DNA from 3 places in the Streptomyces sp. NPDC088254 genome. Region 3 is predicted to be linked to each of the others. Evidence: riboswitches for the same ligand, from Rfam matches in the RefSeq annotation. Region 3 holds a riboswitch; each other region holds the start of a gene.
What was found. Region 3 has a riboswitch for thiamine pyrophosphate ahead of thiO (glycine oxidase ThiO). Riboswitches for the same ligand answer to the same signal wherever they lie in the genome.
Positions count from the first base shown of each region.

Region 1: it holds a riboswitch for thiamine pyrophosphate, as region 3 does, so the genes downstream of both, ACIOC0_RS36415 (thiamine ABC transporter substrate binding subunit) here and thiO (glycine oxidase ThiO) in region 3, are expected to answer to the same signal.
Region 2: it holds a riboswitch for thiamine pyrophosphate, as region 3 does, so the genes downstream of both, thiC (phosphomethylpyrimidine synthase ThiC) here and thiO (glycine oxidase ThiO) in region 3, are expected to answer to the same signal.

Region 1 covers NZ_JBIURQ010000015.1:178,128-188,681, reverse strand. Annotated here, with positions in the region: gene ACIOC0_RS36440 (hypothetical protein) at 1-1,381, shown strand, start outside; gene ACIOC0_RS36435 (VOC family protein) at 1,551-1,970, shown strand; gene ACIOC0_RS36430 (LAETG motif-containing sortase-dependent surface protein) at 2,277-3,041, shown strand; gene ACIOC0_RS36425 (ABC transporter ATP-binding protein) at 3,114-4,133, opposite strand; gene ACIOC0_RS36420 (ABC transporter permease) at 4,133-5,734, opposite strand; gene ACIOC0_RS36415 (thiamine ABC transporter substrate binding subunit) at 5,779-6,879, opposite strand; TPP riboswitch at 6,959-7,064, opposite strand; gene rlmN (23S rRNA (adenine(2503)-C(2))-methyltransferase RlmN) at 7,092-8,198, opposite strand; gene ACIOC0_RS36405 (hypothetical protein) at 8,267-8,758, opposite strand; gene ACIOC0_RS36400 (phosphatidate cytidylyltransferase) at 8,862-10,112, opposite strand; gene frr (ribosome recycling factor) at 10,112-10,554, opposite strand, start outside.
Region 2 covers NZ_JBIURQ010000002.1:552,928-563,481, reverse strand. Annotated here, with positions in the region: gene ACIOC0_RS09400 (cytochrome ubiquinol oxidase subunit I) at 1-921, opposite strand, end outside; gene hisC (histidinol-phosphate transaminase) at 1,180-2,259, opposite strand; gene ACIOC0_RS09390 (LacI family DNA-binding transcriptional regulator) at 2,698-3,810, shown strand; partial or broken gene ACIOC0_RS09385 (IS982 family transposase) at 3,868-4,191, shown strand; gene ACIOC0_RS09380 (metallophosphoesterase) at 4,566-5,645, shown strand; gene ACIOC0_RS09375 (hypothetical protein) at 5,839-6,717, shown strand; gene thiC (phosphomethylpyrimidine synthase ThiC) at 6,793-8,607, opposite strand; TPP riboswitch at 8,600-8,788, opposite strand; gene ACIOC0_RS09365 (YibE/F family protein) at 8,861-10,429, shown strand.
Region 3 covers NZ_JBIURQ010000009.1:352,384-362,937, forward strand. Annotated here, with positions in the region: gene ACIOC0_RS26635 (YhgE/Pip family protein) at 1-572, shown strand, start outside; gene ACIOC0_RS26640 (TetR/AcrR family transcriptional regulator) at 623-1,249, shown strand; gene ACIOC0_RS26645 (phytoene desaturase family protein) at 1,713-3,218, shown strand; gene ACIOC0_RS26650 (hypothetical protein) at 3,262-4,206, opposite strand; gene metF (methylenetetrahydrofolate reductase [NAD(P)H]) at 4,262-5,185, opposite strand; gene thiE (thiamine phosphate synthase) at 5,311-5,958, opposite strand; gene ACIOC0_RS26665 (Rv2175c family DNA-binding protein) at 6,037-6,402, opposite strand; gene ACIOC0_RS26670 (NAD(P)/FAD-dependent oxidoreductase) at 6,476-7,672, opposite strand; gene ACIOC0_RS26675 (hypothetical protein) at 7,750-8,100, opposite strand; TPP riboswitch at 8,153-8,264, shown strand; gene thiO (glycine oxidase ThiO) at 8,262-9,425, shown strand; gene thiS (sulfur carrier protein ThiS) at 9,422-9,622, shown strand; gene ACIOC0_RS26690 (thiazole synthase) at 9,626-10,420, shown strand.

The sequences.
Region 1 (10,554 bases), on a different contig from region 3:
GTGCGCCCTCGGCCACGCGCTGTCCCACCCGGACACCCCGGGGGTCTCCGCGCTCCGGCTCGCCTGGTGCGCGCTCCCGTTCGCCACCACGGTCCAGCTCGCCCTGGCGGTGGCCCGCACCGACCCCGGCACCCGGCCCCGCCCGGGGCTGGCCGCGATCGGCCTGGGCCCCGCCCGTCTGATGGCGATCTCGGCCACCACGACCGCCCTCGCCACCGCCGTCGGCTCCCTCCTCGCCCTGCTGGTCTTCCTCCACCTCCGCGGCGACCTCACCGGCCTCCCCTTCGACGGCGCCGCGGCCCCCTCCCTCGCGGCGGGCACCCCGCTCCCCCTCCCGGCGACTCTCACCCTGCTCGCCCTCCTCCCCGTCACGGCCTCCACGGTGACGGCCCTGTCCCTGCGTCCGCGCGACCCGGCCGGCACGACTCCCGCCAGGGGCGAGGACGGCACCGACGCCGACACCGACCGCGCGACGGGCGGCGCCCTGGCGGCCCTCCTGGACGCGGGCGCCACCCGGCGTCTCGCGGAGGCCGACGAGCCGGCGGTCACTCGTCCCGGGGCGGAAGAGGCGGGCACGGCCGAGACCCGGCACGCGCCGGCCGACGGCCTCCCGCCCACCGGCATCCCCCCGCTCGTGCTGGACCGGCGGCGTGCGGGCGCCGGCGCGCACGGCCTCCCCCCGGCCCCTGCCAACGCCGCACCCCGGACAGCGGACGCCGACGCCCCGGACGACCTCCCCCCGCCCGCCGCCCCCGACCCCACGAGCCTCCCCTGGGGCGCGGCCCTCCTGGCCACCGGCCTGGCCGTCGAGTCCTACGCCGCCCGCACCACCACCGCCGCCCCCCTGCCCCTGCCCGGCGGCCCCACCAGCCCCGCCGCGGTCCTCGCCGGCTGGGCCCTCACCGTCGTGGGCCTCGCCCTGGCCGGCCCCGGCCTCACCCATCTCTGCGGCCGCCTGCTCCAGGCCGCCCGCCCCGGCGCCCTGCGGCTGCTGGCCGGACGAGGCCTGATGCAGGAGGCGTCCCGTATCGGCCGCCCCCTGGGCGTCCTGTGCGCCGTCGTCTCCGGCGCGTACTCGATGTCCGCGCTCCACGCCTCCACCACCGCCGCCTCCCCCACCCCGATGGACCTGGCCTTCGGCGGCCCGCTGGCCACCCTCGGCGCGGTCCTGGTCGCCGGCTGCGCCCTCGCCACGCTTCTGACGGCCGCCGTGGAGGCCCGTCAGGCCCGCGCCGACACCACGGCCGCCCTGCTCCGCCTCGGCGCCCCGAGCACCGCGCTGCGCACCGCCGCCGCCTTCCGCGCCGGCGCCCTCGCCGCCCTGTTCGTCCCGCTCACCCTGACGGTGTCCGCGCTCGCGGCCCTCCCCCTGACCGTCTGAGAGAACACGGGGAACACATTCCCGACCCACCGATGAGTTCCGAGCGGATCCCCGGTCTACCCACCGAAGGCACCGAGCCGCACACGCTCACCGCAGGACCGCACCGCACGGTCCGGCCTCCGGGCCGAGCCGCTGGACCAAGCCAGGAACGACCGATGGGAGAACCCCGATGACCGCCCGCGCATACCAGCAGATGATCTTCGTCAACCTGCCCGTGAACGACCTCGACGCCTCGAAGAAGTTCTTCACGGATCTGGGCTACTCCATCAACGCCCAGTTCAGCGACGACAAGGCGGCCTCTGTCGTGATCAGCGACAACATCATGGCGATGCTGCTCACCAAGCCGTTCTACGCCACCTTCACCAAGAAGGAGATCGCGGACGCCACCGCGACCAGCGAGGTCCTCGTCGCACTGAGCGCCGAGAGCCGCGAGAAGGTCGACGAACTCGTCGACCGCGCCCTGTCGTTGGGCGGCACCCCCAGCGGCCCCACCCAGGACCACGGTTTCATGTACGGGCGTTCCTTCGACGACCTGGACGGCCACACCTGGGAGATCGTCTGGATGGACCCGGCCTCCATCCAGGACTGAGCGCGAGCGGGCGGCACGGGCGGGTGCGACTTCTCGCACCCGCCCGGCCGTTGGACGGCACACGCGGGCCATGAGATCGATTCCCACGACGAGTTCGGCCTGCGGGTTCGAGACGGCGCAGAAGGCGCTGAAACCTGGCGGCGGTTAATGGGCGGGCAAAGCCCGTGGGCGTGAACCCTTCCCGCGTTGACAGATCTTATGGAACGCTTATAGACCAGTGAGTCCCCAGGGGTCGCTGCAGCGACAGCATCGGGGGCGTCACCTGCCCGTCCACCCCCCGCAGTTGTGCATCACGTAAGGACAAACGTGTCCCCATCCCGCCGTACCGCCGCTCGTTCGGTGCGCATGCTCGGTGTCACCGTCGCGTCGGCCGCCTTCGTCCTCGGGGCCTCGGGTTCCGCGCTGGCCGGCGACATAGCGGACTTCTCCGCGTCCGCCGCCTGTGACGGCGCGAAGGGCGTCATCACCGTCACCGACAAGGACAAGACGGCGACCCCGGCCGTCGTCACGGTCTTCCTCCAGAACAACAACGCCGACCTCCGTCAGGTCGGCGTGGCGCAGACGGTGATCGGCTCGGCCAAGGGCGCCACCGTCACCTTCGCGGAGGACTGGGAGCCGGGCGCGGTCTACCGGGTCCACATCACGGCCGTCGACGCCGATCTGAACGCCGACATCGAGCCGAACCTCACCACCCCGGCCAAGGGCTGCAAGAGCGACAACCCCAACAAGCCCGACAAGCCCGAAAAGCCCGGGAAGCCGTCCGCGTCCAGCACGCCCACCGCCCCGGCCGCGACGCCGTCGTCGACCCCGTCCGACACGACGTCCGGCACCGCCACGTCCGGCGCGCCGGCCCCGTCGCCCTCGGCGGACGACAGCAGCGCGCCGGCCGACACCGGATCGGGCCCCGCGTCCAGCAACGCGCCGTCCCCCGGCCTCGGCGAATCCAACCTCGCCGAAACCGGCTCCGGCGCCCCGACCGGCGCGATCGTCGGCGTCGCGGCCGCCCTCCTCGCCCTCGGCGGAGGAGCCGTCTTCTACGGCATGCGTCGCCGAGGCGCCGACAACCACTGACCGAAGCCCTGTGGCCCGTCCCCCGGTGGGGACGGGCCACAGGCATGTCGACCCGCTGCGGTTCGCCACCGCTCAGCCGAGAACGACGGTCTCCGCCGGGTCGAAGCTCACGCCCACCGCGGCACCGACCTCCGGGGCCAGGCGCAGGGGGCACGCGGCCTCCAGACGGGGGGCGTCGGCCGGCTGGAGGTGGAGGGTGACATGGCTGCCCTTGAAGGTGCGGGCGGTGACCGTGCAGGGCAGGCCGTCGTCCGCGTCGGCCAGGAGCACCCCGGCCGGGCGTACCAGGAGCGTGCGGGGGCCCTGCGGGGAACCGGGCGGAACCGGGGTCTTGCCCCACGGGGTGTCCGCGACATCGCCGGCGACGTTCGCCTCGACCACGTTGTCGAAGCCCAGGAAGCGCGCCACGAAGGCGTCCGCCGGCCGCTGCCACACCTCAAGAGGCGTGCCGGACTGGGCGATCCGCCCGTCCCGCATCACCACCACCCGGTCGGCCAGCGCGAACGCCTCACCCTGGTCGTGGGTGACCGCGAGCACGGTGGTGCCCAACCGTCCGAACAGCTCCCGCAGTTCGACGACCAGCCGTTCCCGCAGCGACCGGTCGAGCTGGCCCAGCGGCTCGTCGAGCATCAGCAACCGGGGGCGGGGAGCGAGCGCACGGGCCAGCGCCACCCGCTGCTGCTCACCGCCGGACAGCGAGGCGACGGCCCGGCGGGCGGCGCCCGGGAGGCCGACAAGGTCCAGCAACTCCCGGACCCGCTCGCCCTGTTCATGCCTGGCATGGCCGTGCATCCGCAACCCGAAAGCCACGTTGCCGCCCACGTCCCGCTGCGGGAACAGCTGATGGTCCTGGAACATCAGGCCCAACTCCCGCTTGTGCGCGGGCACCTTGGTCTGGTCGCGCCCGTCGAGCAGCACCCGCCCCGCGTCGAGCGGCTGGAGCCCCGCCACCGCCCTCAGCAGCGTGGACTTGCCACTGCCGCTCGGCCCGAGCACGCACACCACCTCGTGTTCGGCGACGGCGAGATCGACGCCGTCCAGCACGGCCCGCCCTCCGAACCGCACGGTCGCGCCTTCGAGCCGCAGCAGCATCAGAACTCCCCGGTCCGGTCGGTGCGCAGCCGCTCCAGCACCAGCAGGGCCACCGCGCACACCAGCATCAGAATCGTCGAAAGAGCCATTGCCTGGCCGTAGTTGAGTTCCCCGGCGCGGCCCAGCAGTCGGGCCACGGCGACCGGCAGCGTCGGGTTGTCGGGCCGGGCGATGAACACCGTCGCCCCGAACTCCCCGAGCGACACCGCGAACGCGAACCCGGCGGCGACCAGCAACGCCCGCCGCACCAGCGGCAGATCGACCTCCCGCCACACCCGCCACGGCGACGCTCCCAGCACGGCCGCCGCCTCCCGCAGTCGTACGTCCACCGCCCGCAGCACCGGCAGCATGGTCCGCACGACGAACGGCACGCCGACCAGCGCCTGCGCGAGCGGCACCAGCATCCACGTGCCACGCAGGTCGAGCGGGGGCTCGTCGAGCGCGATGAGGAAACCGAAGCCGACGGTCACCGCCGAGACGCCCAGCGGCAGCATCAGCAGCGCGTCGAAGCCGCGGACGAGGCGTCCGGCGTCCCGCCGGGTGAGCGCCGCCGCGGCCAGGCCGCCGATCAGCACCGCGACGGCGGTCGCGGCGACGGCGTACTCCAGCGAGTTGCCGACCGCCTCGATCGGCGGGACCAGGAAGACGTTGCCGTCGTCACGGGTCAGCGCCCGGTAGTAGGCGAAGTCCGGCGCGTCCAGCGAGCGCTGCACCAGCACGGCGAGCGGCAGCACCAGCAGCACGGCGACGCTCGTCAGCACCCCGCCGAGCAGCGCCCACTGCCCGGCCCCGCGGGGCCGCCGCGCGGTCAGCTTCGCGTCCACCAGCCGCAGCGCGCTCTCCCGCCGCCGCACCGTCCAGGCGTGCACGGCGAGGATCGCGCCGACGGCCAGGAACTGCACGAGGGTCAGGACGGCGGCCGTGGACAGGTCGAAGATCTCCGAGGTCTGCCGGTAGATCTCCACCTCCAGCGTGGAGAACGTGGGCCCGCCGAGGATCTGGACCACGCCGAAGGAGGTGAAGGTGAACAGGAAGACCATCAGCGCGGCAGCGGCCACGGCGGGCCCGAGGGCGGGCAGGGTGACCGTGCGCCAGGCCCGCAGCCGGGAGGCGCCGAGCAGCCGCGCGGCCTCCTCCTGACGGGGGTCGAGCTGCGCCCACAGCCCGCCCACGGTCCGTACGACCACCGCGTAGTTGAAGAAGACGTGGGCGAGCAGGATCGCCCACACCGTGGTGTCCAGCCGTACGCCCCACAGCTCGTCGAGCAGCCCGCCCCGCCCGACGAGCGCCAGGAACGCCGTGCCGACGACGACCGTCGGCAACACGAACGGGACGGTGACGACAGCCCGCAGCACCTCCTTGCCCGGGAAGGAGAAGCGGGCGAAGACGTACGCCCCCGGCAGCGCCACCAGCAGGGTGAGCGCGGTGGAGGCGACCGCCTGCCAGGCGGTGAACCACAGGACGTGCCGGATGTCGGACTGCCCGAGCACGTCGAGGAGACGGCCGAAGCGCCATGCGCCGTCGACGTCGAGCCCGCGCGCGACGATCGCGGCGACGGGCCAGGCGAAGAAGACCCCGAAGAACGCGACGGGCAGGACCATGAGCCCGAGCCGCGCCGCGTTCCCCGAACGCCTCCTGGCCGGGGCTACTTCAGTACGAGCGAGGTCCACGACTTGACCCACTGGTCGCGGTTCTCGGCGATCTTCGCCGGGTCCATGGTCTCGGGGTCCTTGGCGGCGGGCCCGTACTTCGTGAACTCGGCGGGCACGGCGGTGCCCTTGACCACCGGGTAGACGAACATGTTGAGCGGCATGTCCTGCTGGAACTCCTTCGACAGCAGGAAGTCGATCAGCGCCTTGCCGCCCGCGCTGTTCTTCGCGTTGCTCAGCAGGCCCGCGAATTCGACCTGCCGGAAGCAGGTGCCGGCCGCGACGCCGGTCGGGGCGGTGGCGGGCTTGGGCTCGGCGTAGATCACCTCGGCGGGCGGCGAGGAGGCGTAGGAGACGACGAGCGGCCGGTCGGCGCCGGCCTTCCTGCCGCCGGCCGAACCGGAGAACTCCTCGTTGTAGGCCTGCTCCCAGCCGTCGACGACCTTCACGCCGTTGGCCCGGAGCTTCTTCCAGTAGCCCTCCCAGCCGCCGTCGCCGTAGCGCGCGGCGGTGCCCAGCAGGAAGCCGAGGCCGGGCGAGGAGGTGGAGACGTTCTCGGTGACCAGGAGGTTCTTGTAGGCGGGCTTGACCAGGTCGTCGAAGGAGGCGGGCGGGGCCAGGTCGTGGTCGGCGAAGTACTTCTTGTCGTAGTTGACGCAGATGTCGCCGTGGTCGACGGGGGTGACCCGGTGCTTGTCCGCGTCGAGCCGGTACTCGGCGCCGACCTGGTCGAGGCCCTTGGCCTCGTACGGCTGGAACAGGTCGTTGTCGAGAGCGCGGGAGAGCAGGGTGTTGTCGACGCCGAAGAAGACGTCGCCCTGCGGGTTGTCCTTGGTGAGGATCGCCTTGTTGACGGCCTGCCCGGCGTCGCCGTCCTCCAGGACGCGCACCTTGTACCCGGACCGCTTCTCGAAGTCGGCGAGCACGTTCTTGGAGACGGACCAAGAGCTGTGGCTGACGAGGGTGACGGTCTTCGAGCCGCCGCCGGACCCGGCGTCGCCGCCCGATCCGCTGTCGCCGGACGACGACGAACCGCACGCCGACAGCGTGACGAGACCGAGGCCCACGGCCGCGGCCACGAACGTCCTGGTGTGCACTGGATTCCTCCTGGGGTTGACCAGGAGAAGACGCGGCCCTGCCCGGGGTCCGCCAACGGGCCCGGGCAGGGCGCAACAGCTCGAGTGATGACCGAACTTCCTACCCAGAATGACCTGGGCGAGGTTCAGAGGGTCTGCGGCCGGTGCCGCACTCTCAGCGCTGTGGCGCTCCCCTGTCGGAATACGAAGATATGAACTTGTCCGGGAACAGACTACCGCTCGGTGGCCGCGAGCTGGCCACAGGCCCCGTCGATCTCCTGGCCCCGGGTGTCCCGAATGGTGACGGGCACGCCGTGCGCCGCGATCGCCTCGACGAACGCCTTCTCGTCCTCGGGCCGGGACGCGGTCCACTTGGACCCGGGCGTCGGGTTGAGCGGGATGAGGTTGACGTGCACGGGCCGGCCCTTGAGCATCCGGCCGAGCCGGTCGCCGCGCCAGGCCTGGTCGTTGATGTCGCGGATCAGCGCGTACTCGATGGACAGGCGCCGCCCGGACCGCTCGGCGTACTCGAACCCGGCGTCGAGCACCTCGCGCACCTTCCACCGCGTGTTCACGGGGACGAGGGTGTCGCGCAGCTCGTCGTCGGGGGCGTGCAGCGAGATGGCGAGGCGGCACTTGAAGCCCTCGTCGGTGAACCGGTGGATGGCCGGCACCAGCCCGACGGTGGACACGGTGATCCCGCGCTGCGACAGCCCGAGCCCGTCGGGGGTGGGGTCGGTGAGCGCGCGGATGGCGCCTACGACCCGCTTGTAGTTGGCGAGCGGCTCGCCCATGCCCATGAAGACGATGTTGGACAGCCGCGCCGGCCCGCCGGGGACCTCCCCGTCGCGCAGCGCGCGCATCCCGTCCACGATCTGGTGCACGATCTCCGCCGTGGACAGGTTCCGGTCGAGACCGGCCTGCCCGGTCGCGCAGAACGGGCAGTTCATCCCGCAGCCGGCCTGCGAGCTGATGCACATGGTCACCCGGTCGGGGTAGCGCATCAGCACCGACTCCACGAGCGTCCCGTCGAACAGCCGCCACAGCGTCTTGCGGGTCGTGCCCTGGTCCGTCGACAGATGCCGTACGACGGTCATCAGCTCGGGAAGCAACGCCTCCCGCAGCTTCTCCCGCGCCCCGGCGGGGATGTCGGTCCACTCCGCCGGCTCGTGCGCGTACCGCGCGAAGTAGTGCTGCGACAACTGCTTCGCCCGAAACGGCTTCTCACCGATCTCCGCCACCGCCTCCTTCCGCTCGGCGGGCGAGAGATCAGCAAGATGCCGCGGCGGCTTCTTGGCTCCACGGGGGGCGACGAATGTGAGTTCTCCGGGCTTAGGCATGGCGCTACCAGTGTCGCAGATCAACTCCGCGACCCCGAGCGCTCCCGGGGTGGGGGCGGTCACCCGAGTCAAGCCGTGTGCTTGTGCATGACGTCGAGGTAGTGCCGGTCGCGGTGGGGGACGTGGTTGTTGCGGGCCGGGAGGCTGAAGACCGCGCAGACGTTCGCGGGCTGGGTGAGGATGCTCGACTGCCGGCCGAAGGTGAGGTTGCTGTTGACCTCGTGCAGGCAGCCCGCGCTGTCGAGGGCTGCGGTGAGTTCCTCCCGAAGGACCGTCGCTTCGTGGGTCTCGGACTCGGGCAGGACGAGCGGTGGGAGTTTCGTCGTCGAGCCGGGCCATAGGCGGATCCAGATGCCGCTGACCCGCCGCTGAGTGACTTCCAGCTCCAAGCCGTCCCAGGCGTAGGGATAGCCGTCGATGTCGGGCCCCTTCAAGCGGATGGCCGGGTGTGGACGGCCCGGCCCGAGAAGGTCTTCGGCGTCGGCCAAGGGCATGCCGCAGTGCAGCGGTCCGATCCGGCCGGTGCGGGCGAAGTCGACAAGTACGTCCGTCAAGGTCACGGCAGTGACTGTGGCAGTCACAGGCTCCCACGCGCACTCCGATATCACGACGGGCCCCCGTCCGGGAGGACGGGGGCCCGTGCGTCGGCAGAGGGCGGGGTGGTCAGGTGGAGCCTACGAAGATCACCAGGAGGAGCCAGACCACCGGGGCCGTCGGCAGGAGGGAGTCCAGGCGGTCCATGATGCCGCCGTGGCCGGGCAGGAGCGTGCCCATGTCCTTGATGCCGAGGTCCCGCTTGATCATGGACTCGCCGAGGTCGCCGAGCGTGGCGCTGACCGCGACCGCGAGGCCCAGCAGCAGCCCCTGCCACCAGGTGCCGCCGTCGATCAGGAACTGCATGCACAGCGCGCCCGCGACCATGGCGAACGTCACCGCCCCGAGCAGGCCCTCGCGGGTCTTTCCGGGGCTGATGCGCGGGGCGAGCTTGTGTTTGCCGAAGCGCCAGCCGACGGCGTACGCGCCGGTGTCGCTGACCACCGTCAGCATCAGGAACATCAGCACCCGCTGCGCGCCGTCCTCGGCCGTCAGCATCAGCGAGACGAAGGTGGCGAGGAACGGGACGTAGAACGCCGCGAAGAGACCGGCCGTGACGTCCTTGAGGTAGCCCTCCGGGGGTTCCGTCATCCGCCAGACGAGGACCGCCAGCGCGGTGAGGGCCATGGCCACCCACGCGCCCTCGGCCCCCCGGACGTACCCGGAGACGACCATCGCCGCCCCGCCGAGCGCGAGCGGCACCAGCGGAGCATTGATCCCCTTGCGCTCCTGCAGCCTGCTGGTCAGCTCCCACAGCCCGACGACGACGGCGATCGCTATGACACCGACGAACACGGCCTTGACGACGAACAGCGACGCGACGATGACCGCGCCGAGTCCGACGCCGACCCCTATGGCCGCGCCCAGGTCACGGCCCGCGCTCTTCTTCTGCGGCGCGGGCGCCGGCTGCGGGGCGTCGGGCATGGGCTCCGGATTCTGCGGCGCCGCCGCAGGGGGCTGCACCGACGGTGTGTCGTCGCGGTACGGGCCGCCGCGGCGGTTCCCGTCGCGGAACGACTCGTGGGGGAACGATTCGTTCTGGGACGACTCCTCGCGGAACGCGTGCGGCGTCTCGCGGTGAGGCGTCCCGTCCCGGAACGCGGGGCCGCCCGGACGAGCGGCCCCCCGGTCGTCATCCTGGTGTCCGCCGGGAGCGGGTACATCGGGGACGATGGGCATGGGGCGAGTCTGCTGCGCCTCAGGCGCATCGTAGCCGGGACCCGCCGGGGCGGCCCCCTGGACAGGTCCCTGGTCGTTGGGCCCCCAGTACCCCGCCTGTGAACCGGCGTGCGGCGGAGCGCCCCAGGAAGAGTCGTTCATCAGACCTCGAGCAGCTCCGCTTCCTTGTGCTTGAGGAGCTCGTCCACCTGGGCGACGTACTTCGCGGTGGTGTCGTCGAGCTCCTTCTCCGCACGGCGGCCCTCGTCCTCGCCGACCTCGCCGTCCTTGACGAGCTTGTCGATCGCGTCCTTGGCCTTGCGGCGGACGGAGCGGATGGACACCTTGGCGTCCTCGCCCTTGCCCTTGGCGACCTTGATGTAGTCGCGGCGGCGCTCCTCGGTGAGCTCGGGGAACACCACCCGGATGATGTTGCCGTCGTTGCTCGGGTTGACGCCCAGGTCGGAGTCGCGGATGGCCTGCTCGATGTTGCGCAGCGCGCTCTTGTCGAACGGGGTCACGACCGCCATGCGCGGCTCCGGCACGGAGAACGAAGCCAGCTGGTTGATCGGCGTCGGCGCGCCGTAGTAGTCGGCCACGATCT
Region 2 (10,554 bases), on a different contig from region 3:
CGGCACGTACGAGCTGAAGTCGTCGTTGGCGAGGAAGGACAGCAGGCCGGGGATCTCGACGGCGACCTTGTTGTGGCCCTTGTCGACGTCGCCGTAGGCGAAGACGGAGAACGGCGCGGGCGCCTCGCCGTCCCACAGGGCCTCGGCCGCGGCCATCTTCATCGGCTGCTGCTCGAACATGATCTTGCCGAGCACATCGCCGCTGACCGCGGTGAGCAGGCCGCCGACGGCCACGGTGACCAGGCCGAGTCGCAGCGAGGTCTTCATCTCCCGGATGTGCTTCTTGCGCAGCAGATGGAAGGCGGAGATGCCCACCATGAACGCGCCGCCGGTGAGGAAGGCCGCCGAGAGGGTGTGGAAGGCCTGGGCGAGCGCGGTGTTCTGGGTCAGCACGAGCCAGAAGTCGGTGAGCTCGGCCCGGCCCTTCGCCCCGTTGATCCGGTAGCCGACCGGGTGCTGCATCCAGGAGTTGGCCGCGAGGATGAAGTAGGCCGACAGGACGGTGCCGATCGAGACCATCCAGATGCAGGCCAGGTGGATCCTCTTGGGCAGCTTGTCCCAGCCGAAGATCCACAGGCCGATGAAGGTCGACTCGAAGAAGAAGGCGATGAGCGCCTCGAAGGCGAGCGGGGCGCCGAAGACGTCGCCGACGAACCGCGAGTAGTCGGACCAGTTCATGCCGAACTGGAACTCCTGCACGATGCCGGTGACGACACCCATCGCGATGTTGATCAGGAAGAGCTTGCCCCAGAACTTCGTCGCCTTGAGGTATTTCTCCTTCTCCGTGCGCACCCAGGCGGTCTGCAGGCCGGCTGTGAGGGCGGCCAGCGAGATCGTCAGGGGTACGAACAGAAAGTGGTAGACGGTCGTGATGCCGAACTGCCAGCGCGCCAGGGTCTCCGGCGCCAACGCCAGGTCCACGTCACCGCTCCTAACTTCACGCTTGTGAAAGCGTTCACATTCACAAGCAATTATGACGCATAGCCGTTCGACACCCGTACAGCGGGGTCCCCGAACGACGCTTCAGGCCTCTGAACAGCGACAGAGCACTCTCTGGGGCGCGCGAGGACGCTTGCCGGCAGCCCGGCAGGGCGCTCCTCCGCGGCATGCGAAAGGGCGCCTCGGTTCCACGTGAAACCAAGGCGCCCCGACGGTGGCCCGACCCGCTCGCGGTCGGGCCTACAACTCCTTGCGGATGCCCTCCGCGACCTTGAGGAAGATGTCGTTCGCCTCGGTCTCCCCGATCGTGACCCGCACGCCCTCCCCCGGGAACGGCCGGACCACGACGCCGGCCTGCTCGCACGCCGCCGCGAAGTCGACGGTGCGCTCACCCAGCCGCAGCCAGACGAAGTTCGCCTGCGTCTCGGGCACCGTCCAGCCCTGCGCACGCAGCCCCTCCACCACCCGGATGCGCTCGCACACCAGCGAGCCGACCCTCCCGAACAGCTCATCCTCAGCCCGCAGCGACGCGATCGCGGCTTCCTGGGCGAGCTGGCTCACTCCGAACGGCACCGCCGTCTTGCGCAGCGCCGCAGCCACCGGCTCATGGGCGATCGCGAAACCAACCCGCAGACCAGCGAGCCCGTACGCCTTGGAGAACGTCCGCAGGACGCATACGTTCGGCCGCTCGCGGTACAGCACACAACCGTCCGGCACCTCGGGGTCGCGGATGAACTCGCGGTAGGCCTCGTCCAGGACGACCAGCACGTCAGCCGGCACCCGGTCGAGGAACCGTTCCAGCTCCGCCCGCTTCACGACCGTTCCGGTGGGGTTGTTGGGGTTGCAGACGAAGATCAGCCGGGTCCGCTCGGTGATCGCGTCCGCCATGGCGTCCAGGTCGTGCACATCGCCCTGCGTGAGCGGCACCTGCACCGCGGTCGCACCGCTGATCCGCGTGATGATCGGGTACGCCTCGAAGGAACGCCAGGCGTAGATGACCTCGTCGCCGGGGCCTGCGGTCGACTGCACCAACTGCTGGGCGACGCCCACCGATCCGGTGCCGGTGGCGACGTGCGAGGCGGGCACGCCGAAACGCTCGGCGATCTCGTTCACCAGCCCCGTACAGGCCATGTCCGGATAGCGGTTGAAGGACGCGACGGCGGCCGAGACGCTCTCCAGCACACCGGGCAGCGGCGGGTAGGGGTTCTCGTTGGAGGACAGCTTGTAGGCCACGGGACCGCCCGCCGCGGCCGGCTTGCCCGGCTTGTAGGTGGGGATCCCCTCCAGCTCGGCGCGCAGCTTGGGGCTCGTCTCGCTCACCGCAGTCCTCCTCGTGACCACCACCGGCTTCAATACTGCTCACCTTATGAGGATTGGGCCACTCGCGAACAGGTGCGGGAGCCCTGGTGGCCGACCCGCGTGCCGCCGGCCGGCGAGCGCGATCCCTGGCCGGCGACCCCTCGGCAGTCGCATCTACGTACGAAGGTGTACGAATCGGGGGCGCGCTTCACATATATCTACGCGCCGGTGGTTCGCGCCGTGGCGCGCATCCCTCGTGCAGGTGAGTTGAGACCTCTTCGAGACATCGGTGCCTCAACAGGCGCATCCATGCGAGCACCACACGTCCCGATGCACGGGCTCTCAACTACCTTCATTTCCATGGCAATTGACCCCTGGCGACCGTGCAGAAACGTGCCTGTCAACGCGCGCATATGCGTCCGCCCTACCCCACCCGATGAGCCCTACTATCGGCTCGCCATGACAGCAGCAGGGAAGCACCAGGTGAGCCGCGCGGAAACCTCACGCAGAGGCAGCCGGCCGGGCCGGGCGGGCATCAGGGACGTGGCCGCCGCCGCCGGAGTGTCCATCACGACCGTCTCCGACGCCCTCAACGGCAAGGGCAGGCTCCCCGACGCCACCCGACGCCATGTCCGTGAAGTCGCCGACCGGCTGGGCTACCGCCCCTCGGCCGCGGCCCGAACCCTCCGCACCGGCAGGTCCGGCCTCATCGGCCTGACCGTGACCACGTACGGGGATGAACCTTTCACCTTCACCGAGTTCGCGTACTTCGCCGAGATGGCGCGCGCCGCCACCTCGGCCGCTCTCGCCCGCGGCTACGCGCTCGTCATCCTGCCCGCGACCTCGCGCCACGACGTGTGGTCGAACGTGGCCCTGGACGGCACGGTCGTCATCGACCCGTCCGACCAGGACCCCGTGGTCAGCGAACTCGTCAAGCAGGGCTTACCCGTCGTCTCCGACGGCCGCCCGGCCGGCACGCTCCCGGTCACCGCCTGGGTGGACAACGACCACGAGGCCGCCGTCCTGGACCTCCTCGACCATCTCGCCGACGCCGGCGCCCGCCGCATCGGTCTGCTCACGGGCACCTCCACCGACACGTACACCCACCTGTCGACCAGCGCGTACCTGCGCTGGTGCGAACGCGTCGGCCAGGACCCCGTCTACGAGGCCTACCCCGCCCACGACCCGTGCGCGGGCGCAGTCGCCGCCGACCGGCTGCTGGCCCGCCCCGACCGCCCGGACGCCGTCTACGGCCTCTTCGACCCCAACGGCACCGACCTGCTGGCCGCCGCCCGCCGCTACGGGCTGCGCGTCCCCGAGGACCTGCTCCTGGTGTGCTGCAGCGAGTCCACCGTCTACGCCGGCACCGATCCGCCGATCACCACGCTCTCCCTGAAACCACGCCGCATCGGGACGGCGGTCGTCCAGCTCCTCATCGACGCGATCGAGGGCGTGGAATCCGACCACCCGGTCGAACAGGTGATACCGACCGAACTGATCGTGCGCACCTCGTCCCAGCGCCGCCCACCGCGGACGACGGTGAGTCCGCCCCGGGCGCCCGAGAAGACCTAGACGAGTAGTTCCGAATGCGGGGTTCTCAGACGGAGGGAGGGTGTCCAACATCGGGTTGTGACGACCGAGTTGGACACCCTCTTGACCGCACTCTACGTGCATGTTGATGACCGTCTGAAGACCTCACGCCGGCGTGGCCGGCCGCCCCGGCTGACCGATGCGGAACTGGTCACCCTGGCCGTGGCCCAGGCGATGCTGGGCTTCCGCTGCGAGGCCCGCTGGCCGCGTTTCGCCCCCGCTCACCTGCACACGCTGTTCCCGTATCTGCCGCAGCGTCCGGCCTGCAACAAGCGCCTGCGGGCCGCTCTGCCGCTGGTCGAACCGGTCATCCGGTCACTGGCCGCAGACACCGACCTGTGGCTGGACGACGTGTGGATCGTGGGGGTTGGTGACAGCGATCACTGGAGTGTGATCTTGAATGAGTGAGGGCCTTCCGGGTTCGGTGTGGATTGCGACACCTGCACCGAACAACGAAAGGCCCTCGTGCCCCCCCCCGTTTATGCACCCCTGACCGAGACCGGACGCCTGCGCCTGGCCCGCTGCGTGGTCGAGGACGGCTGGCCGCTGCGCCGGGCCGCCGATCCCACCACAACCGGGGCGAAAGCCGCAGGGAAACGGAACCTCTCTCTGATTCACCACCCCTGGGTCATCACACGACAGGATCCGCATTCCTATGATGGGCGCACGGCACCGCGGGCCGTTACGACCAGACAGTCCGAAGCGGTGCAGATGCGGCGCGATGGTGGAGGGGTCTGATGACTCAGGGGGCCGGTCAGGGACCCGAGGTGGAGCGTACGGCGACGTTGCGCGACTTCCGGGTGCCCGCTTACGTGCACGAGACCGGCCCGTACGCCGAGAGCGCGCATCCGGGGAACGCCGCGCCGCCGCTCGAGGACCCGGCGGAGCACCCCGACGGCTACACGCCCACCCAGCGCGACCTGCCGGTCATCAACCGGGGCGACACCGTCCAGGTGACCGTCGACCCCGCCGCCGCCCAGGCGCCGCCGCAGGCCACCCGCCAGGGCCCGCTGTTCGTCGTCGGCGACGTGCACGGCTACCTCGACGAGCTGCTGGCCGCGCTCGAGGAAAAGGGCCTGATCGACGCGACCGGCCAGTGGTGCGCGGGCACCGCCCGACTGTGGTTCCTCGGCGACTTCACCGACCGCGGGCCGGACGGCATCGGCGTCATCGACCTCGTGATGCGACTGTCCGCTGAGGCGGCCGCGGCCGGCGGCTACTGCAAGGCCCTCATGGGCAACCACGAGCTGCTGCTGCTCGGCGCCAAGAGGTTCGGCGACACCCCCGTCAACTCCGGCGCGGGCACCGCCACCTTCCAGGCTGCCTGGCTGCTGAACGGCGGCCAGAAGGCGGACATGGACCGCCTCCAGGACCATCACCTGCAGTGGATGGCCCGCCTCGACGCCGTCGAGGAAGTCGACGGCCACCTGCTCGTGCACTCGGACACCACCGCCTACCTGGACTACGGCGACTCGATCGAAGCGGTCAACGACACCATCCGCGAGACGATCACCCGCAACGACGCGGACGAGGTGTGGGACCTGTTCCGCAAGTTCACCAAGCGCTTCGCCTTCCGCGACGAGGGCGGAGCAGACGCCGCCCGCTCCCTGCTCGACACGTACGGCGGCCACCGCGTCGTTCACGGCCATAGCCCCATCCCGTACCTGCTGGGTGAGGTCGGCTCCGAGGAGGGCGACGACCCGGCGCCCGCGGTCGAGGGACCGCACGTCTACGCCGACGGGCTCGCCATCGCCATGGACGGCGGAGTGACGATGGCCGGGAAGCTGCTGGTCCAGCAACTGCCGCTCGCGGTCTGACCGTTCGCGGGACCCGGCGCACCCCGCGCCGGACCCGTCGACGGTACCGCAGGCCAGGGGTCAATTTCCGCGAACCCCCTGTTACCCCGGGCCGTCGCCGCTCTACCATCGGTTCATCCGTAGCAGGCTCCCCTCCGTTTCTGCCCGACGGCTCGTTGGCATGCGAGCCCCAAGCCCTACGGAGCATCGGGGGATGCACATGAACAGCGTTCCGCAGCACCTGCACAGCGAGGACCGCCAGGAGTACAAGCGGATCCTCGATGAGGCGCTGCGCTCCGCACCACACCGCCCGGAACTGACCGCCGTCGGCCAACGGCTCAACGCCGAGCAGCTGCGCACCATGGCGCTCAACGCCACCGCCCTCATCACGGCGGCCGCGGCGACCGAGTACCAGCACTATGTGAAGGTCCGCGAGGAACTGCGCCACCCCTCCTCCTCCGCCGCCCCCTCCGCCTCCGGCCAGGACGTCGGCGAGCCGGGCGTGGGCGGGCTGGGGCTCGCCACCGTGGGTGAGGCGGCCCAGGTGGCCGAGGCCGCCGGAGCGGGCGCCGTCGCCATCGCGGCCGTCCTCACCCCCGTGCTCGCCGGAACCGCCGCGGTGATCTTCCTGCTCGTCGGCTACGTGCTCAGAATGCTCGATCCCGGGGCGACGGCCGCCGAGGCCATGGTCAACGCCGGGTGGGCGTTCGGCGCGGTCGCCGCGGCCGCGATTCTCGTCGCCACCGTCGGGCTCCTGCTCACCGCCCTGCGCAACCGGCCCTCCCTGGAGGCGGGCCCGTACGGCGAACGCAGCGAGGAGGTGGACCGCGCCAAGGAGGCCTGGCGGGAAGCCCTGCTGACACGGGGCATCGTGCCGTTCCTGCGCGAGGCTCTCGCCGATCCCGGCGCGACCGACGCCCAGCATCCCGCATCGGCCCCGCCGGCCCCCGGCGGCCGCCTGCCGAAGATCGGTTACGACCGCCCGGGCTTCACCAGTCCCGACGACGGCCCCGCGGCCGGCCCGCGCCCGAGCTACTCGAGCCCGGACTACACCAGCCCGGACTTCGGAGGCCCGGAGCACCAGCCGGAATAGGCCTCCGGCTTGCGCCCCGACGGGAGCGCAAGCCGCCTGCACTGCGCAAGCCGCCCTATGTCGGCCTGTGCTGCTTCAGTCCGCCATGGGGAGGTAGACCCGGTTGCCGCTCGCCGCGAACTCCTTCGACTTCTGCAGCATCCCCTCCGTTATCTCCTCCGGTGTCGCTCCCTCCGCCGACCCACCGCCGAACCGCTCGGTGATGCTCTGGCTGATCTTCATCGAGCAGAACTTCGGCCCGCACATCGAGCAGAAGTGAGCCGTCTTGGCCGGCTCCGCCGGCAGCGTCTCGTCGTGGAACTCACGGGCCGTGTCCGGGTCGAGGGCCAGGTTGAACTGGTCCTCCCAGCGGAACTCGAAACGGGCGTCGGACAGGGCGTCGTCCCATTCCTGGGCTCCGGGGTGCCCCTTGGCGAGGTCGGCCGCATGAGCGGCGATCTTGTAGGTGATGACGCCGGTCTTGACGTCGTCCCGGTTGGGCAGGCCCAGGTGTTCCTTGGGCGTGACGTAGCAGAGCATGGCCGTGCCCCACCAGGCGATCATCGCGGCGCCGATGCCGGACGTGATGTGGTCGTACGCCGGGGCGACGTCTGTCGTCAGCGGGCCGAGCGTATAGAACGGAGCTTCATCACAGATCTCCTGCTGAAGGTCGATGTTCTCCTTGATCTTGTGCATCGGGACGTGGCCCGGGCCCTCGATCATCGTCTGTACATGGAAACGCTTCGCGATCCGGTTGAGTTCCCCGAGCGTCCTCAACTCCGCGAACTGCGCGGCGTCGTTGGCGTCCGCGATCGAGCCGGGGCGCAGACCGTCGCCCAGCGAGTACGTGACGTCGTAGGCCGCGAGAATCTCGCAGAGTTCCTCGAAGTTCTCGTACAGAAACGATTCCTTGTGGTGGGCCAGGCACCACGCGGCCATGATCGAACCGCCGCGGGAGACGATCCCGGTCTTGCGGTTCGCCGTCAGGGGGACGTACGGGAGACGGACGCCCGCGTGGACGGTCATGTAGTCCACGCCCTGCTCGGCCTGTTCGATGACCGTGTCCTTGTAGATCTCCCAGGTCAGTTCCTCGGCCTTGCCGTCGACCTTCTCCAGCGCCTGGTAGAGCGGCACCGTGCCGATGGGCACGGGGGAGTTGCGCAGCACCCACTCGCGGGTGGTGTGAATGTTCCGGCCGGTGGACAGGTCCATGACGGTGTCGGCGCCCCACCGGGTCGCCCAGGTCATCTTCTCGACCTCCTCCTCGATGGAGGACGTCACCGCCGAGTTGCCGATGTTGGCGTTGACCTTCACCAGGAACCTCTTACCGATGATCATCGGCTCGATCTCCGGGTGGTTGACGTTGGCGGGCAACACCGCGCGGCCCGCTGCGATCTCCTCGCGGACGACCTCCGGTGCCACGTTCTCCCGGATGGCCACGTACTCCATCTCGGGCGTGATCTCTCCCCGCCGGGCATAGGCGAGTTGAGTGGCCGCCTCGCCGGCCCGGGCGCGACGCGGCAGCCGCGGCCGCCCCGGGAAGACCGCGTCGAGGTTGCGCAGACCACCGCGCGGCGAGGTGTGCTTGACGCCGTCGTCCTCGGGGCGGACGGGCCGGCCCGCGTACTCCTCGGTGTCGCCTCGGGCGATGATCCAGTTCTCCCGCAGCGGAGGCAGTCCCCGGCGGACATCGGTGTCGACATGCGGATCGGTGTACGGACCCGAGGTGTCGTACAGCGTGACCGACCCGCCGTTGGTGAGGTGCACTTGGCGGACCGGTACCCGCAGGTCGGGGCGGCTGCCCTCGACGTACGCCTTGTGCCAGCCGATGGACTTTCCGGCCTCCCCGTCGACGGAGACCTCGGTGGAGATCTGCGTGGAGGCAGGAGTGCGTGCGTCCTTGTTGGTCATGAGACCTACTCCCTACGCCGGCATTACCCGGTAACAGGTTCAGCGGTCGACGCAGCGATTGCCGTCTGCCGACGTTTCGTGTGACCCATCACTCGCGCTGGTGACGTTCCACGTGAAACATCGCGAAGACAGAGGTCAGCGCCCTCTCAGCCCGGTGCTCCGAGCTCCCGCGTGTACAAAATGCGCCTCCACGCTAGCGGCATGTGTGGCGCGGTGAACAGTGGGCCCCAGCGGTTCTTGCGATGATCGGTCGGTGACCACGACTCACCAGCCTCCGTATCCGCCACCGGAACAGCCTCGCCGTCCGGGCGGCGGCGGGCCGGGACCGGACGACGACCGCGGACGGGACCGTCACCGTCAAGACGACCACCGGCGGGACCATCACGGCCCCGGCGGCCACGAGCCAGGTGATCACGGGCCAGGTGATCACGGTGCGGGCAGTCACGGTGCGGGTGGCCACGGGCCGGGCGGTGGGCATGGGCATTCGCACAGTCACAGCCACGGGCCGGCTGCCCCCGTCTCCCGGCATCTGCGCAAGGTCATCGCCGTCGTCCTGATCCCGTTCGCGGTGGCCGTGCTCGCCGGGCTCGTCGTGCTGTGGCCCGGCGGTGCCCCACCGCACGAGCGCACCGGGGTGGGCTTCGACCGGCAGACCCACCAGGCGACGGTCACCAAGATCGAGAGCCTGAGCTGTTCCTCGGTGAACGCCTCGGGAGTGCCCCCGACCGGAGACACCTCCACGGCCGAGGGCTCCTCCGCCGAACAGCAGGCGAAGGGAACCTGCAAACGGGCCACGATCCGGGTGGACACCGGCAAGGACAAGGGCCGTACGTTCACTGAGATCGTCCAGCCGGACCAGACACGGCAGCTGGAACAGGGGCAGAAGGTCGTGGTCGCCTACGAACCCTCCGCGCCGAAGGACCTGCAGTACTCGGTCACCGACATCAACCGCAAGCTGCCGATGGGACTGCTCGCCGGGATCTTCGCGGTCGCCGTGGTGATCGTCGGGCGGCTGCGGGGCGTCATGGCGCTGGTCGCGCTGGCCATCAGTTTCCTGGTGCTCAACTTCTTCGTCCTGCCCGCCATCCTGCAGGGGTCGAACCCCCTGGCCGTCGCGGTGGTCGGGTCGAGCGCCATCATGCTGATCGCGCTCTATCTGTGCCACGGTCTGTCGGCCCGCACCTCAGTGGCCGTCCTCGGCACGCTCATCTCCCTGCTGCTGATCGGCGTGCTCGGGTCCTGGTTCGTCGACTGGGCCGCTCTGACGGGCAACACGGACGACAACACCGGGCTGATCCACGGCCTGTACCCCTCGATCGACATGAGTGGTCTGCTGCTCGCCGGCATCATCATCGGTTCGCTCGGCGTCCTGGACGACGTGACGGTCACGCAGACCTCCGCGGTCTGGGAACTGCACGAGGCCAACCCGTCGATGGGCTGGCGCGGGTTGTACCGGGCCGGCATCCGCATCGGCCGCGACCACATCGCCTCCGTGGTCAACACTCTCGTGCTCGCCTACGCCGGCGCCGCACTGCCGCTGCTGCTGCTCTTCTCCATCGCGCAGAGCAGCGTCGGCACGGTCGCCAACAGTGAGCTGGTCGCCGAGGAGATCGTGCGCACGCTGGTGGGCTCGATCGGCCTGGTCGCCTCGGTCCCGGTGACGACCGCGCTCGCTGCCCTCGTTGTCTCGGCCGACCGGCCCGGGACGGCTTCTGTGGGCAAGGCGGTCCCGGACGCGAGGCCTTCGGGGGCGGCCACCGCGGCCGCGGGAAAGTCGCCCGCGGCCGCTCGGAGCGGCAAGGGCCGACGCCGCAAGCGCTGACGGGGCCGGCCGTCCGGCACCGTCATCCGTGCGCCTTCGGCACCCGAGCCCCGTACCGCCCTGAGTGAACGTTCCTGCAGAGCCCCTCCCCGCGCTGAAGCGTCCGTCGCCCTCCCCGGCGCGAC
Region 3 (10,554 bases):
CGCTGTCCCTGTGGGTGGGCGCGATGGTGGCGTACATGCTGATCGCGCCGATGAACCGGCGGGCGCTCGCCGCCGGCGCCTCGGCGTGGCGGATCGCGCTGGCGGGCTGGCTGCCGGTGGTGGCGATCGGCGTGCTGCAGACGACCGCGCTGATGGCGGTGCTGCACTGGGCGGTCGGCCTGCGGATGGAGCGGGCCGCCGGGACGGTTGGCTTCCTCTTCCTGGTGACGGCGTGCTTCGCGGCGCTGATCCAGTGGCTCAACGCCCGCTTCGGCGCGGCCGGCCGCATCCTCGTGCTCGCGCTGCTGATGCTCCAGCTGACGTCGGCGGGCGGCACGTACCCGGTGCAGACCAGTCCCGGCTTCTTCAACGCGATCCACCCCTACCTGCCGATGAGTCACGTCGTGGACGCGCTGCGCCGGCTCATCACGGGCGGCGGCCTGGAACCGGTGTGGCAGGCGTGCGTGGTGCTCGTCGCGTTCACCGCGGGCGCCCTGGCGCTGACCGCGCTGTCCGCGAGGCGGCGCCAGGTGTGGACGCTGGACCGGCTGCACCCGGAGCTGAGCCTGTGAGCACGCGATCCCGCCCTCCGGCGAGCCGGGTACCTGTGACAATCGGGGGCATGGAAAGCACCACCACGCCGGGCGGCCGCACCCGCCGCGAGGCCACCCGGCAGAAGCTCTACGAGGCGGCCGTCACCCTCATCGCCGAGCAGGGCTTCTCCGCCACCACGGTGGACGAGATCGCCGAGCGGGCCGGGGTCGCCAAGGGCACGGTCTACTACAACTTCGCGAGCAAGTCGGTCCTCTTCGAGGAGCTGCTGCGGCACGGGGTGGGCCTGCTCACCGCCTCGCTGCGGGAGGCCGCCGAGCGCACCGCGCAGGAGGGCGGCAGCCGGGTCGACGCGCTGGACGCGATGATCCGCGCGGGCCTCGTCTTCATCGACCGCTATCCGGCGTTCACGCAGCTCTACGTGGCCGAGCTGTGGCGCACCAACCGGGCGTGGCAGTCCACGCTGATGGTGGTGCGGCAGGAGGCGGTGGCCGTCGTCGAGGGGGTGCTGCGGGAGGGCATCGAGGGCGGGGACTTCAGCGAGGAGATCGATGTGCAGCTGACCGCGGCCGCGCTGGTGGGCATGGTCCTGGTGGCCGCGCTGGACTGGCAGTCCTTCCAGCCGGAACGCTCGCTGGACGACGTCCACGCGGCGCTGTCCCGGCTGCTCCAGGGGCGGGTCAGCGGGCGCCCGTAGGGCGGCCGGTTCCCGGGGCGCTTCCCGTGCGCCCCGGGGATGAGCGCTCATGGCTGAGTACGCGTACCTAGTGGGAGAGATGAGTACGCGCGCGGATGGGTGCGGGTCCATGGGGACGGGAGAGTAAAGGCACGGGAAGGGGCACGGCACCGGCACCGCCGACACGGGGCGGCGGAACGGCGCCGGTCCTGGACCGCTCCTTCCGCCGGCCGGGTCGGCGGGAGCGAGGCACGGGGGGACCCGGGGGAACGACCGAACGGGGTAACGGGGGAAGCACGGGGAAGCGCCGGTGCGCGGTGGCTCACGGGGGACGTGGCCACCACGCACCGGCGCTTCCCTGCGATGCCCGGCGACCCGGCGACCCGGCGACCCGGCGACCCGGCGACGGAGTCGGCGTTCCGCTCCGGCCCGATGGAACGGGCCGGGGCCGTCACTGTCAGTCGCGGCCGATAAAGTCGCGGGCATGGCACGGATTGCGGTGATCGGCGCTGGGATGGGCGCGCTCGCGGCCGCCGCCCGGCTGGCCGTGGCAGGTCACCGGGTGGTGGTGTACGAGCGTACGGAGACGTACGGCGGTGCGGTGCGCCGCTTCGAGCGGGACGGGTTCGCCTTCGACACCGGGCCCGGTCTGCTCCCGCTGCCCGCGGTCTGGCGCGATCTGTTCGTCAAAACCGGCAAGGAGCCGCTGGAGGACCGCGTCGAGCTCGTGCAGGTCGACCCGTCCGCGCGCCATGTGTTCGCGGACGGCGTCGAGGTCGCCCTGCCGAACGCCTCGCGCGCGGGAGTCGTCGCCGCCCTGGAGGAGTCGCTCGGGGCGGGCGCGGGGAAGCGCTGGGGCGACTTCCTCGTCCGGGCCCGGGAGGCCTGGGACCGCACCCGCCGGCCGCTCCTGGAGGAGCCGCTGTGGGCGGACTGGTCGGTGCTGGGCGAGCGGGAGCCCTACCCTTCGGTCCCGCACAAGCGACTGCTGCGCACGCGGCGGGCCGGCACCCTGGCCGAGGTCGGCGCCTGGGAGCTGCGCGACGACCGGCTCGCCGCGCTGCTGGAGAGCCACGCGCTCGCGTACGGCCTGGATCCGCGCGTCACCCCGGCGAGCGCGGCCGTGCTGCCGTACATGGAGCACGCGTTCGGGATGTGGTACGTGCGCGGCGGGATGCGGGAGCTGGCCCGCGCGGTGTACGAGCGGTGTGTGGCCCGCCGGGTCGAGTTCGTCTTCGGCGCCGAGGTGACACGGGTGCTGGAGAAGGACGGCCGGGCGGCGGGCGTGGAGTTCACGGGCGGCACCGGTTCCGGGGCGTCCGGCCCGGGGGAAGGCACGGTCGCGGAGGCCGACTTCGTCCTCGCTCCGGGAGGGTTCCCGGGGCTCGCGCCGCGCGCCCACGGCGAGGTGGTGCCGCAGGCGGGCCTGCCGAGCCGTCTGACCGTGCTGCTGGCCCTGCGGGGCGGTCGTCCGGACGGGGCCGCCCATCGGACGGTGGTGCACACCGACGACCGCGAGGGCGAGTTGGAGAGCCTCTTCGGTACGGCGGCGGGGAAGCCGGCGCGCCCGACGGTCACGGTGCTGCGGCCCGGCGACCCGGCTCTGGTGCCGGACTCCGGCCATGAGGCGGTCGCCGTCAGCTGTGTGGTGCCCGCGGGGGCGGATGTGCCGGCCGACGCCGTCGAGCGGTTGATCGACGCCGCCGGGCGGGCCGTCCCCGGGCTGCGGGACCGCCTGCTGTGGAGCGAGGTGCGCACGCCCGCCGACATCGCGGACGAGACCGGCGCCGCGGGCGGCGCCGTCCCGGCGCCGGCGCTGGCCGCGGCCGGGGGGCGGCTGCTGCACCCGTCCAACTCCACCGGTGTGGAGGGCCTGTTCACCGTGGGCGGCTGGTCGCACCCGGGCGGCGGGCTGCCGCACGCCGGCATGTCAGGTGCGCTGGTGTCCGGACTGATCGTGGAAGGGCCCGAGTTCCGCGGCTCGCAGTGAGCGGGACGCGCGGACGCCGGAAGGTGAGCGGTCCGCGCGGGCGTCAGTACCGGTACTGCTGCTCGTCGTAGCCGTTCCCCTGATGCCGGCCGTCGCCCTGGTAGGGGTAGTGCTGGTCGGACGGCAGGTCGCCGCCCAGGGAGTCGTCGCTGCGCTGCTGCGGGACCCACACACCGCCGGAGGGGGTCTCCCCGTAGCCGCCGGAGCCGTACTGGTCCTGGCCGTAGCCCTGCTGCTGGCCGTACCCGGTGTCGTACGAGCCCGAGCCGTAGGTCTGGGTGCCGATGTAAGGGTCGGAGTAGGCGGCGTACTGCTGTTCGCCGGCGGAGTCGTAGCCGTACTGCTGCTGCCCGTACCCGGAGTAGCCGTCGTGGCCGTAGCCCTGGTCGGCGGTCTGGGCGGCCGTCGCGTACTGGTCCTGGGGCTGGGTGGCGGCCGCGTAGGCGGAGTCGCTGTACACGCCGTAGGAGCCGGTGTCGTCGGGCAGGGGCTGCGGCTCGTAGACGGCGGTGGATCCGGCGGTGCCGCGGGCGGCCGGGGTGAAGACGTCGTCGTGGTCGTCGTCGTAGGAGTCCGTGTCGCGGCCGTAGGACATGCGGTCCCCGCTGAACGGGGCGTCGGCGTCGTGACCGTGGGAGTCGGCGTCCTCCTCGGCCGTCTCCAGGCCGGAGACCTGAAGAACGGGGTCCTTGCGCTCGGCCCGGCCCCGGCGGCCCTTGACGGCCTCCGCGCCGGGACGGCTGACGGCCCAGCCGGCGGAGAAGCCGCGGCGGAACGACAGCGTCACATAGGTCTGGCCGACCGCGAACGCGGCGGCGCCCAGACCGATGACGATGACGTTGGGCATCAGCACGCCCAGCACCACGCCGAGGAAGCCGGCGAACGCCAGCAGCCGGTAGCGCAGGCGTGCCTTGTACTGAAGCAGCACCTCGCCGAGCAGCCACAGCGCGACGACGCCGAACGCGATGTAGAGGACCGTCCAGCCCATGTACGCCCCTCTCCCAGTGGCCGCACGCAGTGTGACGTATCACGGTGCGGCAGGTCTAGGCCTGCGGCGGGTGGTGCAGACCCAGGTTCTCGTAGATTTCCAGCGTCGCCGTGGAGTTGTTGAGCGTGATGAAGTGCAGTCCGGGCACTCCCTCGGCGAGAAGCCGAGCGCAGAACTCCGTGGCGAAGTCGATGCCAATGGAGCGTACAGCGGCCGGATCGTCTTTGGCTGTGAGGATGCGCTCTTTCAGCTCCGCCGGGAAGTGGGCGTTGCTGAGCTGGGGCAGCCTCTCCAGCATTTTCACGCTCGTCACCGGGAGGATCTCGGGGATCACCGGGGTCGGGCAGCCGGCCGCCCCCACCCGGTCGCGCAGCCGCAGGTAGGACTCGGGCTGGAAGAACATCTGGGTGATGGCGTAGTCGGCGCCGGCCCGGCACTTGTCGACGAAGTGCGCGACGTCCTTGTCCCAGTCGGCGGAGCGCGGGTGCATCTCGGGGAACGCGGCGACGCCGACGCAGAAGTCGCCCGACTCCTTGATGAGCCGGACGAGTTCGGCGGCGTAGGTCAGGCCGCTCGGGTGCGGCACCCACTCCCCCATGGGGTCGCCGGGCGGGTCGCCGCGCACGGCGAGCATGTTGCGGATCCCGGCGTCGGCGTACTGGCCGATGATGTTGCGCAGTTCGGCGACGGAGTGGTCCACGGCCGTGAGGTGCGCGACCGGGGTGAGGGTGGTGTCGACGACGATCTGCTGCGTCTCCTTCACCGTGGTCGCCCGGGTGGAACCGCCGGCGCCGTATGTCACCGACACGAAGTCCGGGGCGACCGCCTCGACCCTGCGGAGGGCGTTCCACAGACCGCGCTCGCCCTTGGGCGTCTTCGGCGCGTAGAACTCGAACGAGTAGGTCGTCTTGCCGGTGGCCAGGATGTCGCGCACGGTACGGGCGCGGTCGGTCCTGGTGGATGCGGTTCCGAGGGCCATACCCGCAGGTTAGTCAGGGCACGGCGGTGTCCCAACCAGATCCCGCAAATTTGCCCGATTTGCCGGACTGCTGTCCGCCCTTTGGACATTCGGCCGGACAATGCCGGACAGCCACCGGCCGGAAATCACGCCTTCCGCAGCCGCTCGGCGAACTCCGCCGCCGCGGCCCCGGGGTCGTCCGCCTCGGTGATCGCGCGCACGACGACGACCCGGCGGGCGCCGGCGTCCAGCACCTCGTCGAGGCGGGTGAGGTCGATGCCGCCGATGGCGAACCAGGGGCGATCCGTGCCGAGGGCGGCGGTGTGGCGGACCAGGTCGAGGCCGGGGGCGTGTCGGCCGGGCTTGGTGGGGGTGGGCCAGCACGGGCCGGTGCAGAAGTAGTCCACACCGTCTTGGACGGCGGCGGCCCGGGCCTCCGCCTCGGAGTGCGTGGAGCGGCCGACGAGGACGTCGTCGCCGAGGATCGCCCGGGCCGCGGGGACCGGCAGGTCGCCCTGGCCGAGGTGGAGGACGTCGGCGCCGGCGGCGTGGGCGACGTCCGCGCGGTCGTTGACCGCGAGCAGCCTGCCGTGCCGGGCGCAGGCGTCGGCGAACACCTTCAGGTGCTCCAGCTCCTCGGCCGCCTCCATCCCCTTGTCCCGCAACTGGACGATGTCGACGCCGGCGGCGAGGACCGCGTCCAGGAACTCCGGGAGGTCGCCCTGGCGCTTGCGGGCATCCGTGCACAGGTACAGACGGGCGTCGGCGAGGCGGGCGCGGGCGGTGTCGGGCATGCGTGGGTCCCCCGTGGGCGGCGGCCCGCGGGGGCCCGGAAGCCTCCGCAGGCCGGTCGGTCGTCCGGAACGTGCTGGTCAGACGGCGAGCGCCTGGGCGCGGCGCTTCACCTCCGTGCCGCGATTCTCGCTCAGGGCCTGGGCCGGCGTGCCGGGCAGGCTCTCGTCGGGAGTGAAGAGCCACTCCAGCATCTCTTCGTCCGTGAAGCCGTCGTCCCGCAGCAGCGTCAGGGTGCCCACGAGGCCCTTGACGACCTTGTCCCCGTCGATGAAGGCGGCGGGCACGTGCAGCGCGCGGTTCTCGCCGCGGCGCACGGCGATGAGCTGGCCCTCCTTGACCAGCTGCCGCACACGTGTCACTTCGACGTCGAGCATCTCTGCGATGTCGGGCAGGGTGAGCCAGGCGGGGACGAGAGCATCGATGTTTGCGTCAATCTCGGTCACGGGGTCAAGGGTAGGCGCTCGGGCCGGGTGGCCGCGATCGCTCCCCTGCCCGAACGCCGCACTCCCGGGGAGATCAGGCGGTCGCGTTCTTCAGCGGACGCGACGGGTCGGCCAGCGCGTCGACGTCCATACGGCTGCCCGCCTCGATCAGCCGTCTGCCCTGCGCCAGGTCGCGCGGGCGGCCCACGGCCAGCAGGGCGACCAGGCGCCCGTCGCGCAGCCAGCACACGCTCCAGGCCGGTCCTGCCGGGTCACCGCGCCACACCATGCGGTCGGCGGCGCCGTGGTGGCCGGCGTACTGGACGAAGCGGCCGAACTGCTCCGACCAGAAGTACGGCACCGGGTCGTAGGTCTCCAGGGGCTCCCCGGTGGGCTCGCCGAGGATGTTGGCGGCGACCGTGCGCGGGCCCTGGAGGGCGTTGTCCCAGTGGTGGACGAGGAGCCGCTCGCCGTAGCGCGCCGAGGGGAGGGAGGCGCAGTCGCCGACCGCGTACACGTCCGGCACGCTGGTGTGCAGATGGGAGTCGGCGAGGACCTCGCCGTGCGCGCCGAGCTCGATGCCCGAACCGGCCAGCCAGGCGGTCGCGGGGCGGGCGCCGATGCCGACCACGACCGCGCCGGCGGGCAGCCGCGCGCCGTCGTCGAGGACGACCTCGCCGGGTTCGACGCGCTCCACACGCGCGCGGGTGCGCAGTTCGGCGCCGCTGTCGGCGTACCAGCCGGCCATCGGGGCGGCGACCTCGGCGGGCAGGGCGCCCGCGAGCGGCCGGTCGGCGGCCTCGACGACGGTGACGGCGCAGCCGGCGTCGCGGGCGGCGGTGGCGAACTCCGCGCCGATCCAGCCGGCGCCGACGACCACGACGTCGTGCTGCCGGGCGAGGACGGGCCGCAGCCGTTCGGCGTCGTCCAGGGTGCGCAGCAGATGGACACCGGGCACGCCCTCGGCGCCGGGCAGCCGGATCGGTTCGGCGCCGGTGGCGAGGACCAGGACGTCGTAGGGGACCGGGCCCGCCTCGGTGTCCAGGACGTGTTCGGCGGGGCGCACGCCGAGGGCCTCGCTGCCGAGCCGCAGGCCGATGCCGAGGCCTTCGAAGTCGACGTCGAAGGCGGAGCCCTCGGCCTTCCCGAGCAGGACCGCCTTGGACAGCGGCGGCCGGTCGTAGGGCTGGTGGGGTTCGGCGCCGATCAGCGTCACCGTCCCGTCGAAGCCCTGCTCGCGCAGAGCGACCGCGGTCTGCACCCCGGCCATGCCCGCGCCGACGACGACCACGCGCCGCCCGGCCGTACCGACTTCGTCCCGTCTCTGCTCGCTCACCTGATCACCTTAGACAACTGACGGATTGTCAGTCAGCCGTCGTGCTCCGTGACCTGCTCCACAACGCTCGTCCCGCTGCCGGGCTGCGACTCCCACTCCCATGTCTCGTCGAGGCGGACCCGGCCGTCGGCCAGCTCCACCACCGTCGACACGCAGTGCCCCGAGGACGTCGTCCCGTCCTGCTTGAGCTGTACGTACCGGAAGTCGAGCAGGTCCCCGGCACGGGTACCCACCAGATGCCCTCTCACGACGTCGCCGCCCGCGTAGTCGGCCCAGATCACACCGTCGCGCTCGTGGTACGTAAAGCGGGTGCGGGTGCCGACCTGGCCGGGGGCCTGGTCGGCGACGGGGGCGAGGACGAGACCGTCGAGCGAGGGCGGCACGGGGTGGGACTCCCTTACTGAGACATGCGGGGCCGGGCTAGGGTGGCCAACCTAGAGCACTCGCGGGAGCCCGGACGCACCGGGCTGAGAGGGAGGCTGGCGGCCTCCGACCGTACGAACCTGATCCGGGTCATGCCGGCGAAGGGAGGGGCTGGACGCCCATGTCCGCACGTACGTCAGACGTCCTCGTCGTCGGGGGCGGAATCATCGGTCTGGTCACGGCGTGGCGGGCCGCGCAGCGCGGTCTGGTCACGGCGGTGGTGGATCCCGATCCGGGCGGCGGGGCCGCGCGGGTGGCGGCCGGGATGCTGGCCGCCGTCACCGAACTGCACCACGGCGAGCAGACGCTGCTCGGCCTGAACGTGGAATCGGCGCGCCGCTACCCGGAGTTCGCGGCCGAGCTGAGCGACCTCACCGGGCACGACCTCGGCTATCGGCGCTCGGGCACCCTCGCGGTGGCGCTGGACGCCGACGACCGGGCCCATCTGCGGGAACTGCACGCCCTGCAACAGCAGTCGGGGCTCACGTCACAGTGGCTGTCGGGGCGCGAGTGCCGGCGCCTGGAGCCGATGCTCGCCCCGGGCGTGCGCGGCGGGCTGCGCGTGGACGGCGACCACCAGATCGACCCGCGGCGGCTCGCGGGGGCGCTGGTGGCCGCGTGCGAGCGGGCGGGCGTGGTCTTCCACCGCCGCTGGGCCGAGCGGCTGTCCGTGGGGGGCGGCCGGGCCGACGGGGTCGTCACGGACGACGGGACGGCGCTGAAGGCGGGGCAGGTGGTGCTCGCGGGCGGAAGTCTGAGCGGGCGGCTCGCGGGCGTGCCGCGGGAGCTGCTGCCGCCGGTGCGGCCGGTGAAGGGGCAGGTGCTGCGGCTGACCGTGCCGCCCCGGTACGCGCCGTTCCTGAGCCGCACGGTACGGGCCGTGGTGCGCGGCAGCGACGTCTATCTGGTGCCGCGGGAGAACGGCGAGCTGGTCGTCGGCGCGACGAGCGAGGAGCTGGGCTGGGACACGACGGTGACGGCGGGCGGCGTCTACGAGCTGCTGCGCGACGCCCATGAGCTGATCCCCGGGATCAGTGAACTGCCCCTGACGGAGACGCGCGCGGGGCTGCGTCCCGCGTCGCCGGACAACGCGCCCCTGCTCGGGCCGAGCGGCCTGGACGGGCTGCTGCTGGCCACCGGTCACCACCGCAACGGCGTGCTGCTCACGCCGGTGACCGGGGACGTGCTGGCGCACGTCCTGACCACGGGTGAACTTCCCGACCTGGCCCGCCCGTTCACACCCCGGCGCTTCGGCGCCGCCGCACTCTCGGAGCAGCCCGCATGAACATCCACGTCAACGGTGAGCGGCGGGAGGTCGCCGCCGGCACCGCGCTCGACGCCGTCGTACGGTCCCTGACGGCGGCGCCCTCCGGGGTGGCCGCCGCGCTGAACGAGACCGTCGTCCCGCGCGCGCGGTGGTCCGCCACGGCCCTCGCCGAGGGGGACCGGGTGGAAGTCCTCACGGCCGTCCAGGGAGGCTGAGCCATGGCTGACGATCCCCTCGTCCTCGGCGCTGCGACGCTGTCGTCCCGGCTGATCATGGGCACGGGCGGTGCGCCCAGCCTGGAGGTGCTGGAGCGGGCGCTGATCGCGTCCGGGACCGAGCTGACGACGGTCGCCATGCGCCGGGTGGACCCCTCGGTGCACGGGTCGGTGCTGTCGGTGCTCGACCGGCTCGGGATACGGGTGCTGCCGAACACGGCGGGGTGCTACACGGCCGGGGAGGCGGTGCTGACGGCGCGGCTGGCGCGGGAGGCGCTCGGGACGGACCTGGTGAAGCTGGAGGTCATCGCGGACGAGCGGACGCTGCTGCCGGATCCGGTGGAGCTGCTCGACGCGGCGGAGACACTGGTCGACGACGGGTTCACGGTGCTGCCTTACACGAACGACGATCCGGTGCTGGCGCGGAAGCTGGAGGACGTGGGGTGCGCGGCGGTGATGCCGCTGGGGTCACCGATCGGGTCCGGGCTCGGGATCCGCAATCCGCACAACTTCCAGCTGATCGTGGAGCACGCGGGGGTGCCGGTGATTCTGGACGCGGGGGCGGGTACGGCGTCGGATGTGGCGCTGGCGATGGAGCTGGGTTGTGCGGGGGTGATGCTGGCGTCGGCGGTGACGCGTGCGGCGGATCCCGAGCGGATGGCTCGCGCGATGCGGGCGGGGGTGGAGGCGGGGCGGTTGGCGCGGCTGGCGGGGCGCATTCCCCGGCGGTACTTCGCTGCGGCGTCTTCTCCTGCGGAGGGGTTGGCCTCGCTGGACCCTGAGCGTCCTGCGTTCTGACCGTGGGGACGGTCCCGTTTCCTCTCTCCCACCCGCGCACCGCCCGTTCACCGTCAGGAGAAAGGTGAACGTCGCCCGTGGGGGCTGAGCGCCGTCGGCGGCGTTCCGTCCCCGGGCGGAGGCGGGGCGCCCGG